DNA from 2 places in the Ruegeria sp. N8 genome. Region 1 is predicted to be linked to the other one. Evidence: riboswitches for the same ligand, from Rfam matches in the RefSeq annotation. Region 1 holds a riboswitch; the other holds the start of a gene.
The links. A riboswitch is a leader RNA that binds a small molecule or an ion and turns the genes downstream of it on or off. The one in region 1 is predicted to bind cobalamin.
Positions count from the first base shown of each region.

Region 2: linked by a shared signal. The riboswitch ahead of ACR0C5_RS12890 (hypothetical protein) and the one ahead of ACR0C5_RS03320 (DUF1636 family protein) in region 1 are both predicted to bind cobalamin.

Region 1 is NZ_JBQFLQ010000001.1:649,833-657,664, reverse strand. Features, by position in the region: gene cobN (cobaltochelatase subunit CobN) at 1-2,033, opposite strand, end outside; gene cobW (cobalamin biosynthesis protein CobW) at 2,037-3,092, opposite strand; gene ACR0C5_RS03320 (DUF1636 family protein) at 3,094-3,468, opposite strand; cobalamin riboswitch at 3,554-3,761, opposite strand; gene ACR0C5_RS03315 (NAD(P)-dependent oxidoreductase) at 3,908-4,864, shown strand; tRNA gene ACR0C5_RS03310 (tRNA-Cys) at 4,908-4,981, opposite strand; gene ACR0C5_RS03305 (protein-L-isoaspartate O-methyltransferase family protein) at 5,208-5,861, shown strand; gene ACR0C5_RS03300 (TolC family outer membrane protein) at 5,957-7,375, shown strand; gene ACR0C5_RS03295 (hypothetical protein) at 7,450-7,832, shown strand, end outside.
Region 2 is NZ_JBQFLQ010000006.1:48,030-55,861, forward strand. Features, by position in the region: gene ACR0C5_RS12875 (bifunctional 2',3'-cyclic-nucleotide 2'-phosphodiesterase/3'-nucleotidase) at 140-1,981, shown strand; RNA gene ffs (signal recognition particle sRNA small type) at 2,021-2,119, shown strand; gene ACR0C5_RS12885 (alpha/beta hydrolase family protein) at 2,114-2,992, opposite strand; cobalamin riboswitch at 3,129-3,349, shown strand; gene ACR0C5_RS12890 (hypothetical protein) at 3,434-3,841, shown strand; gene ACR0C5_RS12895 (protein-tyrosine phosphatase family protein) at 3,844-4,341, opposite strand; gene ACR0C5_RS12900 (DNA polymerase III subunit gamma/tau) at 4,480-6,231, shown strand; gene ACR0C5_RS12905 (YbaB/EbfC family nucleoid-associated protein) at 6,447-6,791, shown strand; gene recR (recombination mediator RecR) at 6,856-7,449, shown strand; gene ACR0C5_RS12915 (lactoylglutathione lyase family protein) at 7,520-7,832, opposite strand, start outside.

The sequences.
Region 1 (7,832 bases):
AATATGTGCAGCCCGTCGCCGAACTGGCTTTCCTTGATGTCACAGACAAAGCGGTCGATGCGGGTGATCGCCTCGGCGGTGCAGGTGGCCTGATCCAGACCCAGATCGCTTTCCAGCCCGATGGCCTGAGCCTCATTCCGGATATCCTCTTGCAAACGGTCGCGGCGCTTGGGGTCCAGACCATCAGCGTTCGAGAATTCGTCCAGCAGGGACTCCAGCCGTACCATCCGATCCGGTGTACCGCTTTCTTTCAAAGCGGGCGGGATGTGGCCCAGCGTGACCGCGCCGATCCGGCGCTTGGCTTGCGCCGCCTCGCCGGGGTCATTGACGATGAAGGGGTAGATCACTGGCAGGTCGCGGATCAGCGCCTCGGGCCAGCAACCGGCTGAGAGCGCCACGGATTTGCCGGGCAGCCATTCCAACGTGCCATGGGCTCCGATGTGGATCAGCGCATCGGCATTCAAGCTTTTACGCAGCCAAAGGTAAAAGGCGACATAGCTGTGGCGCGGGGTGCGCGACAGGTCATGATAGTCGTCATCGCGTAACTCGGGCGTGCCGCGTTCAGGTTGCAAGGCGACCAGAGCCTTGCCCCGACGCAGGGCGGTGAAGTGAAAGGCACCATCGGTGTAAGCGGGGTCATCCTCGGGAGCGCCCCAAACCGTATGCAAGTCGGTGCGCAGCTGTTCGGGCAGGTCCGCAAGCGCGGCCTGATACTCGGCCAGCGGCCATGCGATCCGGGCGTTCAGCAGCGTATCAGCGATTGGTTTGGCAGGGGCGGTATCATAGCCCCCGGCTTGCAGGTCGGACAGCATCGCCTCAGCCGAGGCCAGAGCGTCGAGGCCCACCGCATGGGCCATCTGCCAGTCTTTGCCGGGATAGGTGGACAGAACCAGCGCGGGCACCTGATCGGATTTGGGTTTGCCTTGCAAGTTCAGCCAGCCGGTCACACGGTCAAGGATGGCCTCGATCCGTTCCTCCTCGACCCGGTGGGCAAAGCGGGAATATTCCAGATGCGGGTCGCGTTTGCCCGGTTCCTTAAACGAGGCGATGCCCGCTGAAATACGCCCGTCCACCTCGGGCAGCACCACATGCATGGCGAGGTCGGTGGGGGAGAGGCCGCGTTCTGCCTCGGCCCACGCCTTGCGGCGCGAAGTGGCCAGTGCGACCTGGAAGACGGGCACATTTGCAGCGTCCAAAGGCGAGGTACCCGACGCGCCTTTGCCCGAGAAGGACGTGGCGTTGATGATCGCGGACGGGGCCAGCGATACGATGGTGTCGCGCAGCCAGTCGGCGGCGGATGGCGCTTTCAGGGAAGGGGCGAACAGGCCCACGGCCTGAAAGCCGCGCGCGCGCAGGCTACGGATCAGGGCGGCCACGGGGGCTGTGTCGGCCGAGGTCAGGTAAGCGCGGTAGAAACTGACCACGACGCGTTTTGAGTCACCGGAAAACGCCTGTTCCGCCGGAATCACTCCGCGATCGGGGCACCATGCGCCGCAGTCGGGCAGGGATTTAGCCCCCATCACCGGACCCGCATAGAGCCCCGCTGCCAGTGCCATCTGTGCCAAAGCGGCTTGTGCTGCAACCTCGCCGCCGGTGTCACACAGGTGCGCTAAGCGGCGCAGGGTGGAGACGGGCAGGGTGGAATACTCATCCAGTCGCGTATCCTCGCGCCCGTCGGCGGGCAGCACGGCCACAGCAATCCCTTTGGTCTGCGCAAGCGATAGAACCTGCTGCAGTCCGTAGGACCAATAGGGCACTCCGCCGATCAGACGGATCAGGATGCCTTTAGCGCCCTCCAACGTCTGTTCCACATAGGTGTCAACGGACAGAGGGTGTTTCAGCGCCGTCAGATTGGCCAGTCGCAGGGTCGGCATCCGACCGTCAGGCCCGCCACCGCGATGCCAGCCTGCCGCGAAAGCACCAAGGTCGCTGTCCGAGAACGACAGCACCACCAAATCCGCCGGGCTCTGGCCCAGATCGGTTGGGGTCTCAGATTCCTCTAACCCGTGGCTTTCGCGGAAGACGACGTGCATGGTTTACTCGGCAGCCTCGGTGACGCCCACGAAGATGTCGCGGATTTCAGCCTCTTTGATGTCGTCATGCTCGGCAATCACCACCAGACGCGAACGGCGCTCTTCGCCGGGCTGCCACGGACGGTCGTACTGATGACGCACGCGCGCGCCCACAGCCTGAACTAGAAGGCGCATTGGCTTGCCCTTAACAGCGGCATAGCCCTTGACGCGCAGGATGTTCAGTTCTTTGGCAAGACGTTCGATTTTCGCGACCAGATCGGCCGGGTCGGTCTGTTCCGGCAGCTCGACGATGATGCTTTCGAAATCGTCATGTTCATGATCGTGATGACCGTCATGATGCGAAGGCCGCGCCTCCATGTCATCCTCGGCGGCAGCCTCAAGACCCAGCACGACGCGCACGTCCACCACACCTTCGGCCACTTCGACCACGGGCAGAGGACGCGGGGCCTCGGCGGCGATGATCTCTTTGGCTTTGGCGACACCTTCGGGGCCGGCCAGATCAGGCTTGGTCAGAAGGATGATATCGGCGCAGGAGATCTGATCTTCGAACACTTCGGACAGAGGGGTTTCATGGTCGATGGAATCGTCGGCCATGCGCTGGGCATCCACTGCCTCGACATTCGGCGCGAACCGACCAGCGGCCACCGCCTCGGCATCGGCCAGCGCGATCACGCCATCCACGGTAATTTTCGAGCGGATATCGGGCCAGTCGAACGCTTTCAGAAGCGGTTTCGGCAGCGCAAGGCCCGAGGTTTCGATCAGGATATGCTCGGGGCGCGGCTCCAGCGCCATCAGCGCCTCGATCGTGGGGATGAAATCATCGGCCACGGTGCAGCAAATGCAGCCATTGGCCAGTTCCATGATGTTTTCCGCCGGGCAATCGGGAATGGCGCAGGACTTCAGGATATCGCCATCCACGCCGACATCGCCGAATTCATTAACCACAACGGCCAGACGCTTGCCCTGCGGGTTCTGCATCAGGTGCCGCACCAGCGTGGTTTTACCCGAGCCCAGAAAGCCGGTGATCACAGTAACGGGGAGTTTTTCGAGGGTGGACATGTCAGGCTCCAATCGGGGGAATGCGCGAGGCGCAGTTTTTGCGGAAATGTTCGGGGCGCTCGCGCCATTTGACCAAGCCGTCCTCGGTGGCCAGATACTTGGTCGCGCCGTCGACGATCACGTCGACATGATCGACCTCGTTCAGGTTCTCATAAACAAAGGTCCAGCGCTCGGGTCCGCCGCGCAGAACGATGGAACAGCCCTGATCGCAATTCGACAGGCATTCGACGGCTCTCAGCGTTACGCCTTCGGGCAGATCGGCCTGTTCCAGCGCCTTGTGCAACAACGTGCCGGGGCGGTCTGCGTCATCTTCAACAGGTAGGCCGCGGCGGCAGGTGGTGCAAACCAGCAGCTCGACCGGAGCGGTCTCGGTCATGTCTCTCATCCCCCCAAATCCTCATCGTGGGGGACGGGGTTTCAAGCGGGTCGCATTTGACCCGACACCGGAACACCCCGTCCGGTTTCAATCGCGGGTGCTGGCAGGTCTCCCGGCTTGCGGATGTCAGGGCAATTGCCCTGTCGGATGTCCCGCCTTCCCGGCCTGTTTGGCCAGTGGCTTGGGCACCCTCTCCGGTCACGGTCGCGGGGGCGGCTGCGTTTGGCGGATGATCCGTTGACGCATTCCCTTTTCATCCTCGTGCAGAGGACACCAACGGATCGGACATGCGGCACCGGGCAGGGGCTTGTCAAGCGAGTCGCAAGCATCTGTGAAGCAACGGTGGAAAAGCGACCTGTAAGCGTCGCTGGGCGGCATGACGAAGCCCGCAACCCCGTGCTGCCATGACCGAAACGGCGCAAACAGGGAGACGTGTCGCATGAGAGTGGGCTTTATCGGACTGGGCAATGTGGGCGGCAAACTGTCCGGGTCTTTGCTGCGCAACGGGATCGACCTGACGGTGCACGATCTGAACCCTGATCTGGTCGCGGGCTTCGTGGCGCAGGGGGCCAAGGCCGCCGAAAGCCCGGCCCAGCTGATGCGCGATTGCGACGCGGTGATCACCTGTCTGCCATCGCCTGCTGCCTCGGACGCCGTGATGCAGGAGATGCTGCCCGAGGTCGGCCCCGGCAAGATCTGGATGGAGATGTCCACCACCGACGAGGCCGAGGTCAAGCGGCTGGGTGCGCAGGTCATCGAACGCGGAGGGGCGGCAGTAGACTGCCCCGTCTCGGGCGGGTGCCATAGGGCGGCGACGGGCAATATCTCGATCTTCGCGGGCTGCGACCGCGCGACGTTCGAACGTATCCTACCCTTTCTGACCACGATGGGCCGCCGCGTGCTGCACACAGGCGAGTTGGGCTCGGCCTCGGTGCTTAAGGTGCTGACCAACTACCTGGCGACGGCAAACCTGATTACCTGCGCCGAAGCGCTCGTGACCGCCAAGGCCGCCGGGATGGACCTGAACACGACTTATGAGGCGATCAAGATTTCATCAGGTACTTCCTTTGTGCATGAGACCGAAAGCCAGGTGATCCTGAACGGATCACGCGACATTTCCTTTACGATGGACCTTGTGAAAAAGGATATCGGGCTGTTTCAGGACGTCGCTGACCGCGCCGGTGTACCGCTGGAGATCAACCCGGTCATGATCCAGATTTTCGAGGACGGAATTGCCCGCTATGGCGAGCGTGAATTGTCTCCCAACATCATCCGACGTCTGGAGGATGCAACCGGTCTAGACATCACAGCCTCCGGTTTTCCGCCCGAGATGGAGGACGACGAACCGGAAGAGCCCGGATACGAGGTCATCCCTCAGGGGCGTGGGGCCGAATGACGCAAGCCGCGCGTCAGTGGAATAATCTGTTTTGTAGAGAGAGTGGAGGCGAGTACCGGAATCGAACCGGTGTACACGGATTTGCAATCCGCTGCGTCACCACTCCGCCAACTCGCCTTTTCAAGTAAAATCAAATACTTGCTGTGGTGTGACAGGCGTTTTAACAGCTTTCTTCTGGGGCGTCCAGAGGGTTGCGGCGAAAATTCAGCAAGCGCAGGCGTGCCGTATCGGAAACAGGTTCACTTTCTTGTTCTGCAACAAAAGTTTCGATGCCTGAGCCGTTGCCGGTTTTATCCGGATATGGCACAAGCCCAGCATCCAAGGGAATAGAACGAGCGATCCAATGACAGATTTCGCAGCCCGGCGCCGCACTATGGTCGATACGCAAATCCGGCCTTCTGATGTCACGAAATTTCCGATTATCGATGCGATGCTTAGCGTCAGGCGTGAAAATTTCGTGCCCGATGCGCAGCGCGAGGCAGCATATGTTGAAGGGCTGCTTGATCTGGGGAACGGTCGCTGCCTGCTGGAGCCTCGGACGCTTGCCAAAATGTTGGATGCGCTGAATATTTCCAATGATGAGGTCGTGCTCGATATCGCGCCGGCGATGGGGTATTCTACTGCTGTTGCCGCAAAGATGGCGCAGCTTGTGGTTGCGGTGGAAGAGGATGAAGAACTCGCCACCGAGGCCCAAACCGTTTTGATGGAAGCAGACGCAGATAACGCAATCGTGCATGTCGGGCCTTTGGAGCAGGGTGCAACCGAACATGGTCCCTACGATGTCATCCTGATTCAGGGCGGGGTCGAGCATGTGCCTGACGCGTTGCTCGCGCAGCTCAAGGATCATGGCCGGATCGCATGCCTTTTCATGGATGGTGAATTGGGAACTGTTCGGATCGGCCACAAATCCGGCGAACGCGTGACTTGGCGCCACGCGTTTAATGCCAATGCCCCGGTTTTGCGCGCTTTTTCCACGGATCGTGTATTTTCGCTATAATTCCGGGACAGATTGTCCTGCCACCTTGATTAGTTGAACATAAACGCGCAAACTGTCCGCAGGGCTGCGTAATTTTGGTTTGAGAGGATTTCGTGATGAGTTCTACGGCGGGAGGAAAACTGGTCAAGGCGTTGGCGCTGACGGCTGGTATCGCGCTTAGTGTTGTGCCGGGTCGGGGCGCATGGGCAGACAATCTGACAGACGCGTTCATTGGTGCTTATAACACCAGCGGGCTGTTGGAACAAAACCGGGCCTTGCTGCGTGCTGCCGACGAAGATGTGGCGATCGCATTGGCCGCGCTGCGTCCGATCATCAACTTTGCCGCTCAGGTCAGCCAGGATTATACCCGCTCGACCATTGACGATGTGACGGTCCGAAATGAACCTTCTACGTTCTTTGCTGGTCTGACGCTTAGTCAGCTGATCTACGATGGTGGCTTTTCGGTTCTGGGCAAGCAATCGGCGCAAGAAATCGTTCTGTCCACACGTCAAAGCCTGATTGATGTGGAACAGGCCGTGCTGTTCCGAGCCGTAAATGCTTATTTGGCCGTTGTTCTTCAGGAAGAAACCGTTCAGATTCAATTGAACGATGTGGAAGTTTCTGCCGAGGAACTCCGCGCTTCGCAGGACCGTTTCGATGTGGGCGAGGTGACGCGCACGGACGTGGCGCTGTCGCAGGCGCAGCTTGCCAGCGCTCAGGCGGAATTGTCCGTTGCGCGCGGGAACCTGAGCACGGCGCAGGCCGAATACGTTAACGCCGTAGGTAAAGCGCCGGGCGCGACGGCTGGTCAGCCCAGCCTGCCCAACCTGCCGCGGTCAGAGGCGGAGGCGATTGCCCTGGCTCAGCGCAACCACCCGGCGATCCTGTCATCTCAGCATGAGGTTCGTGCCTTTGATCTGGCGGTTCTTCAGCAGCGTGCAAACCTTGGCCCGAATGTTACTTTGAACGCGGATGCCGGGATTACCGAAAGCTACGACAACGACGATTCAATCGAAGACGCGACGGTCGCTTTGACCTTCACTCAGCCGATCTATGCTGGTGGCGCCTTGGCCGCGCAGGTCCGTCGTGCAATGGCGACCCGTGACGCGTCCCGCGCGAACCTGCTGAACGTACAGAAAGATATCACGCAAGGCGTTTCCGTGGCTTATGCCAACTTCCAGGCTGCATCGGCCAGCCTGCGCGCTTCGACCGAGCAGGTGCGAGCATCTCAAGTGGCCTTTGACGGCATCCGGGAAGAGGCGACCTTGGGCGCTCGGACGACGCTGGATGTTCTGAACGCACAGCAAGACCTGCTGGATGCGCAGCTCAATGAGGTTGCATCGCGCACCGAACGGTCGCTGGCTGCCTATCAGTTGTTGCAGGCGCAAGGTCTTTTGACGGCCGAGCGTTTGGGGCTGGCCGTGCAAATCTATGACCCGACGCTGTATTACAATCTGGTCAAGAAAGCACCGGCACAGGTTAGCAAGCAGAGCAAGGATCTGGATCGGGTACTCAAGGCCCTGCGCCGCGACTAACCCAGGACACAATCTGTTGTGAGGGCCGAAGTGTTTGGCTACACTCGATTCTGAGGAAAGAGTGGTAGAGAAGAATGACGGATAAAGTCGTAGACGGGAGAGTAGAGGACGTTTTGTCCTCTATCAAACGCCTGGTCGGTGAAGAAGGCCGCAAAATCCCCGATCTCGTTCCGTCTTCTTTGGCACGAAAGCCCGGTAGATTGGTTTTGACGGACGCACTGCGAGTCGGGGATAATGAGGACGGTAAACCCATTGCAGACCCGGTGGTGGATGCGTCAGTCAAACCTATGGTTCTGCGCGCCCGGGATGCAGTAGAGAGTGAGGCGTCGCAACCCGTCCCAACCCCAGAGAAAGTTCCGAGTTTCAGCCTGAGTTCCAAGATAGAAGCGCTGGAGGCGGCGATTGCCCGCACCGAGGATCAGTGGGAACCCGACGGTGATAGCGATGACGCCTATTC
Region 2 (7,832 bases), on a different contig from region 1:
TTCTGGGGTTGCAATGGGTATTCATGGAACTCCGAAAAAACACCCGCTGCCGCTGAAAGACCGCAGGTCCGCCTTGAAAATTGCACGCAACACTCTTTTTGTTGAAAATGATTAATATAAAACTGCCTAAAGTAGAGTAGTGCCGACTTTTCCTTCCTCTCAAACCGTCCAACTGCGGATTCTGGCCACGTCCGATCTGCATATGAATCTGACGGCATATGACTATTACACTGACAGGCACGAACCGACGATTGGCCTGACCCGGACCGCCGACCTGATCCGCAAGGCCCGAAGCGAGGTACAGGACGGGTTGGTTCTGCTGGTGGACAATGGCGACTCGGTCCAGGGCACACCGCTGGGCGACTGGGCCGTGGCTCAACACCCCGAGCGCCATGTTCTGATGCAGGCCTTCGACCTTCTGGGCTATGATGCCATTGGGCTGGGCAATCACGATTTCGGCTTTGGTCTGGACGTGCTGGACCGGATCATGCGGCACGCCCCCTGCCCTGTTCTGTGCAGCAATGCGCACAAATCCACCAGCCCGCAGGTCTGGCAGGAGCACACGATTGTCAGGCGTCAGGTCGATATCCAAGGGCACGCGCACGAGCTTGCAATCGGCATATTATCGGTCCTGCCACCCCAGACCGCAAAATGGGAGGCGCACAAGCTGGCAGGTGCGGTCCAGATCGGCGACATCCTTGACTGCGCGCGCCGCAAAGTCGCTGAACTGCACGAACTGGGCTGCGATATCGTTGTGGCGCTGGCGCATACGGGGTTCGGTCCGGCGCAAGACACGCCCGGCATGGAAAACGCGTTGGTACCATTGGCCGCCATCGACGGGATCGACGCCATTGCGGGCGGGCATTCCCATATGGTTTTTCCCAGCCCTGAACAAGAATACAGCGGCTATATCGACGTTGATCGCGGGCTGGTGCACAGCACCCCCGTCGTGATGCCCGGTGCGGCGGGGTCATATCTGGGCGTCATCGACCTGACCCTCGGCACATCACTGGACGACCAATGGCAGGTACTTCATGGACACGCGCAGGTGCGTTCGGTTTCGACAGAAGCGTCAGATGAAGACGCCGCACTGACGCAGCTACTTGCCACCGGTCACGCCGAGACGCGGCGGCGGGTGGCCGAACCTGTGGGACAGGTACAGCAGCACATGCACAGCTATTTCAGCTTTTGCGGCTATGACCGGGGCTTGGCTTTCGTGGCCGCCGCTCAAACCGCCGGGTTGCGACCTTTTTTGAAGGATACGGACTATCGGGACTGCCCAATCCTGTCTGCCGTGTCCCCGTCGAAATTCGGCGGGCGTGCCGGGCCTCGGTTCTTTACCGACGTCCCGGCCGGGGAAATCTGCCTGCGCCATGTGACGGACTTGAACGTCTTTCCCGATGAGATGATGGCCGTCGCCGTCACCGGTTCGCAAATCGAAGACTGGCTGGAAATGTCCGCAGGCGTCTTTAACAGGATGATCCCCGGCCAACGATGCGATCTGCTGGCCTCGGACCGCGCGGGGCATAATTTTGACGTCCTGCATGGGCTGACATACCGGATCGACCTTAGCCAGCCCGCTCGGTTTGGCGCAGATGGGGCACTTTTGCACCCATCGGCCCGCCGCGTCCGCGAGATTCGTTTCGAAGGCCAACCCTTGGATGCAGAGCAGACCTTTGTGGTGGCGTTGAATAATTACCGCGCAAATGGCGGTGGGCACTTCCCCTTTGCCGGGCGGGCGACGCGCGTTCCGCTGCCGTTTCTGCCCCTACAAGATCTGGTCAAAAACTACGTGGCTGCCGGGCCTCATTCCGGCACCGTGTTCGAGCGTCCGTTCCGTCTGTCCCCCGTGGCCGGGGCGTTGGCGGTTCTGCGTACAGGCCACAAGGCCTGGCAGCATCTGGACGACATCGCCGAATTTGTACCCAACATCGCTGGAGAGGACGAGGCCGGTTTTCTGCTGATCCATTTGACGCTCTGACGGGTTGTCATTTGTCCCGCACTTGCCTATATCGCGTGCTGAGAGGTTGGCGCGGGCGAGCGCCTCGCCAACCTGGTCAGGTCCGGAAGGAAGCAGCCACAACGAGCCCCGCTTGGGTCGATGTCCAACCTCTCACTTATCTACCACATGATCCTGGGCAATAAGCTGCGGCCAGACCGCTGCGTTGCGACGGGCGAACACGCCGATATGCCCGATCTCTTTCACCCCGAAATCTGACAGTGACAACAACCTACGCCGCGCATTCGGGCCATAAAGCTCGGCCAGACGCCACACCGCTTTGGGCGGCACCACCTGATCGTCGTCGAATGCGATCAGATCGACCGGCACTCCCTGCCCTGCCCAGTGCGCCTCGGGCAGGGTCTTGCCCAAATCGGGCAGGTAGTTCGTCGGTGCCGTGCACCATTTACGCCACTGCCAGTAGACCCGCGCGGGCAGGTCAGCCCCAAAGCCCAAAGCCCTGCCCGGCAAATACCCCGCCGCTTTGACAACCAACGGTGCATGGCCATACCAGAACAACCCCGCCAGCGCCTTGTACGGCCACGGGTGATCAGACAGAGTGACAAGCCCGGAGCAAACACAGATCATGCGGTCAATCTGCGCGATATCCGGCTGAACCGGGCCCAACATTCCGCCAACGGAATGGCCGATGCTCCATTGTTCCGCGTCCGGGAAGCGTCTGCGCATTTCCGCGCGGGCGGCGGGCATGTCGACCAGCGCCCAGTCCGCCATAGTTACCTGCGAGTCCTGCAATCGGCCGGTCAGCGAATGGCCGAAATCCCGATAGTCATAGGTCAGACAAGCCATACCCTGCTCGGCCGCCAGCCAATGGGCAAAATGCTGATAATAGTCGCGGGGCACGCCGGTCGCTGCATGGATCATCACAACTGTCTTGGGAGGCAGAGCAGGCAGATAGAGCCGCCCCGACAGCATCGCCGGACCGGACGGAAACTGGACATCTTCGGTCAAAACAGGATGCGTATTGTCCAACATCGCCCGCGCCTCATGCTCTAAACTGTTTAGTTCACCCGCGCAGTCGGCCCTGTTCCGTCATCAGAGTCAAGCCGTGGAGAAATTGACCCAACGTCGCGCCGGGATTCAATGGCGCTTGACTCGAAGCCCGCTCAACCGCTAGCGATGGCGTGATGGTTCTCGTCCCCGGTCACGGGGCGGGATGAAAAGGGAACACGGTGCGATCCTGCCCGGCATTGCCGGAACGGATCAAGGCCGAGACTGCCCCCGCAACTGTAAGCGGTGAGCAATGCCGAGATACCACTGGCCAACAGGCTGGGAAGGTCGGCAAAGCCACGACCCGCAAGTCAGGAGACCTGCCATCGAACGAAAACCGAAACTCGGGCGGGGTGTCCGGGACAGGTCGTCAGCACGCTGTCACACCTGATCCATGCCCCTCGTCCAGCGCGCGGAGGGCGCATCATGATCTGGAAGACCAAGACCCACGAATTCACCGCGACGGTATGCCAAAAAACCGGCGCCCCCTGCCCGGCACTGGCCCGAATGGCACGCGCCCTGACGGATGCAATGGCCACGGCCCGTCCGGCAACAACCGATGCGTTCGAGATCGAAGGCAGCAGCGACTTGACCCATTGCGCCGAAGGGTGCTCGGCCCGGTTTCGCGCCCAACCCGATCAGATCCGGGTGTTCTGCGGTGTGGCCGCCGACACTCCGGCCGAGCGGCTGGATCGCTATGCGGATATGTTGTTCGGAGCAGATTTCACCGCCCACGCAGCCAGCCTTTTGCCGACACCGCCCTGCGCGATGATGGAAGTGGTTACCACGGCGCCCCAGCCAGCCGCGCCGACCGAACACCAGCTTTCAGCCTGAATTCAGCTGCCCGTCCGGGCCGCCGAAGTGGCCCAGACCATCTGCGCCTCGGTCTCGACGGCGCAGGGACGTACTGTCCGTAGCATCTGCAAAGCGGTATCTGCGGGCAGTCCGCTATCCGTCATCAACCGCAAAGCAACCATACCCGATCGCCCGCAGCCGCCCCGACAATGGACCAAAACGCCTCCGCCGCCGGACAGCAGCGCACGGGCCCGCTGGCTGACATTGGACCAAATGGCCTGTATCCGCGCATCCGGCGCACCAAAATCCTGGACCGGCAGGTGAGCCCATTCGACCCCGTGCCGCTCCAGATCGCCACCGAACGCCGCCGCTCCCAGGTTTTTCATCTCAGAGCTTGTGGTCATTGAAATCACCAGATCCGGTCGCCAGTCCTGCACCGTCTTCAGATCGGCCGCATAGGCACCTCCCGCGCCGGGCAGCGGAGATATCCCCAGACGACCCGGCCCCAGTCGCAGGGAATAGATGGCGAAATTATTCATGGCACGTTCCGATCAATCTGCACCGATGATGTATCGCCTGCGTCCTTGCTTGCAAATCGAATTTCCTGCGCTGCTGCTGTGGACGTGGGCGGCAGGGGTCACTACGCTGCATCGGACTCCGAATCCGACAGAGCAGATATGACCGACACGCCCAGCCCCGCCTATCAGGTTCTTGCCCGCAAATACCGCCCGGAAACCTTCGCCGATCTAGTCGGTCAGGACGCCATGGTACGCACGCTGAAAAACGCGTTCGAGGCGGATCGAATTGCGCAAGCCTTTATCATGACCGGCATTCGCGGCACCGGCAAAACCACCACGGCCCGTATCATCGCCAAGGGTATGAACTGCATCGGCCCCGATGGCGAGGGCAAGCCGACCACCGAACCCTGCGGCCAGTGCGAACATTGTGTGGCCATTATGGAGGGCCGCCATGTGGACGTGATGGAGATGGACGCCGCCAGCCGCACCGGCGTCAATGATATTCGCGAGATCATCGACAGCGTCCGCTACCGCGCGGCCTCGGCCCGCTACAAGATCTACATCATCGACGAGGTCCACATGCTGTCGACCAGCGCCTTCAACGCGCTGCTCAAGACGCTTGAGGAACCACCCGAGCATGTGAAATTCATCTTTGCTACCACCGAGATTCGCAAAGTACCCGTGACGGTTCTGTCGCGTTGCCAGCGGTTCGACCTGCGCCGGATCGAACCCGAAGACATGATCGGCTTGCTGCGCCGCATTGCCGAGGCCGAAGGTGCGCAAATCGCCGAGGACGCGATGGCGTTGATCACCCGCGCGGCTGAAGGCTCGGCGCGGGATGCGACCTCTCTGCTGGATCAGGCGATTTCACACGGTGCCGGGGAAACCAGCGCCGATCAGGTGCGTGCGATGCTGGGTTTAGCCGACCGTGGCCGAGTGCTGGACCTGATGGACATGATCCTGCGCGGCGACGCCGCCGGGGCGCTTACTGAGCTTGGCGCGCAATATGCCGAAGGCGCCGACCCGCTGGCCGTGCTACGCGATCTGGCCGAGATCACCCATTGGGTCTCGGTCGTGAAAATCACGCCGGATGCCGCCGAAGACCCGACCGTGTCCCCCGACGAACGCGCGCGCGGTCAGCAAATGGCAGAGGCCCTGCCGATGCGCGTCCTGACCCGTATGTGGCAGATGTTATTGAAGGCTCTGGAAGAGGTCTCAGCCGCCCCCAACGCCATGATGGCCGCCGAGATGGCCGTGATCCGCCTGACCCATGTTGCCGACCTGCCCAGCCCGGAAGAGTTGATCAAACGTTTGCAAGACACCCCGCCTCCGTCACCCAATGGCGGACCCGGCGGCGGAATGAGCGCCCCACCGCACGCCGTGCAGGCCCCCGTGGCCTCTGCCTATGCGCCACACGTCCGCGGCGGAGCAGGTGCACCGACGGCGGCACTGGCGCAGGATGTGCAGACGGCTCTGGCCCGCTACCCGACCTTCGAACATGTGGTCGAACTGATCCGCACCAACCGGGATGTGAAACTGCTGGTCGAGGTCGAAAACGGTGTCCGGCTGGTTTCGTACCAACCCGGACGGATCGAATTCACACCGACGGGCTCGGCCCCAACCGACCTGGCCGCTCGCATGGGTACCGCACTGCGACGCTGGACCGGCAATCGGTGGGCGGTGACGATTGTCGCCAACGGTAAGGCAGCAACCATCGCCGAAATCCGCGACGCCGCCGATCTGGCGTTGAAAGCCGAGGCGGAACAGCACCCGCTGGTGCAGGCGGTGCTGGCTCAATTCCCCAAAGCCAAGATCAAACGCATCGAAACCCCCGAAGAACGCGCCGCCAAGGTCGAAGCCGAGGCCCTGCCCGAGGTCGAAGACGAATGGGACCCGTTCGAGGAGGACTAACCCTCCCGCGCCCGCCACGGGCCATCGGCTGACGCCGATACCCCTGAGCGACCTTGGGCCCGGCAGAGCGCGGGCGTTGCCCGCGCTCTGCCGGGCCCAACGGGAGGAGAGGTCTTGCAAAAGACCGCGACGACGGGCGGGAGGGCACTGCCCCCTTGTGCCGCACGGGCGCTATCCGTATCTAGGCGACAAACCGATTAGCAGGAGAAAACGTAATGCTCAAAGGACTCGGCGGTCTGGGCGATATGGCCAAGATGATGAAATCCGCGCAGGATCTGCAGACCAAGATGACCGACATGCAGGAAGAACTCAACAATCTGATGGTTGTCGGCGAATCCGGTGCAGGTCTGGTCAAAGCCACTGCCACCGCCAAGGGCGAACTCAAAGGTCTGGACATCGACCCCTCGATCTTCAACGGCGACGATAAGGAAGTCGTAGAAGACCTGATCCTCGCCGCCATCAAGGACGCACAGACCAAAGCCGCCGAACGCGCGCAGGCAGAGATGGCCAAGCTGACCGAAAGCATGGGTCTGCCCGCAGACATCAAGCTGCCGTTCTGATACACACTCCTGACGACCCAAAGGCCGGGCCCGCAAACTCGGCCCTTTTGCAGGAGCACACGCGTTGAGTTCGAACAGCGACATCGACAATCTGATCGACCTGATGGCCAAACTGCCGGGGCTTGGGCCCCGCTCGGCCCGTCGCGCGGTGCTGCACCTGATCCGCAAACGTGCGCTGCTGCTGACACCCCTGTCGGACGCCATGCAGCAGGTCGCCATCACCGCCCGCGAATGCTTGAACTGCGGCAACGTGGGCACCATGGACATCTGTGACATCTGCGACGCCGAGGCCCGCGCCACCGGAGAGCTGTGCGTAGTCGAAGACGTAGCCGACCTCTGGGCGATGGAACGCGCAGGCGTGTTCAAAGGCCGCTATCACGTGCTGGGCGGGACACTCTCGGCACTGGACGGCGTCGGCCCGGACGAACTGCGCATCCCGCGCCTCAAGGATCGGGTCACGGCCGAAGGAATCACCGAGGTCATCCTCGCCCTGAACGTCACCGTAGACGGCCAGACCACAGCCCACTACATAGCCGATCAGTTGGAGGGGCAGGTCCGCCTGACCTCACTGGCCCAGGGTGTGCCGATTGGGGGCGAGCTGGACTATCTGGATGACGGGACGATTACGGCAGCACTGAGGGCACGAAAAGAGCTCTGAACTTAGCAAAACGGCAGCATCCGGAACGCTTTGGCCCCTTCCGGCCACACACAAGCTTCGGTCTCATATGTCAGGTGTAAGCCCCCGACGAGTAGGTCAATTCGTAGGAATGGCTATAAATCTCGAAGACAATGCCAAAGGGGTCTTCGACATAGACCATACGGTAGGGCTTCTCACCGGGATAATAGTATCGAATTGGCATCCGCTGCTTGCCACCCGCTGCAACGATTTTTTCCACCAAGCCTTCGACATCCGGGTCTTGGACGCAAAAATGGAACGTACCATTCTGGCGAAAGTCGATATTGTTTTCCGGTACATAATTCCCGTCAAACTCGAAAAGCTCGAACCCAATGCGATCAGCAGTCGCGAGATGTGCAATACGT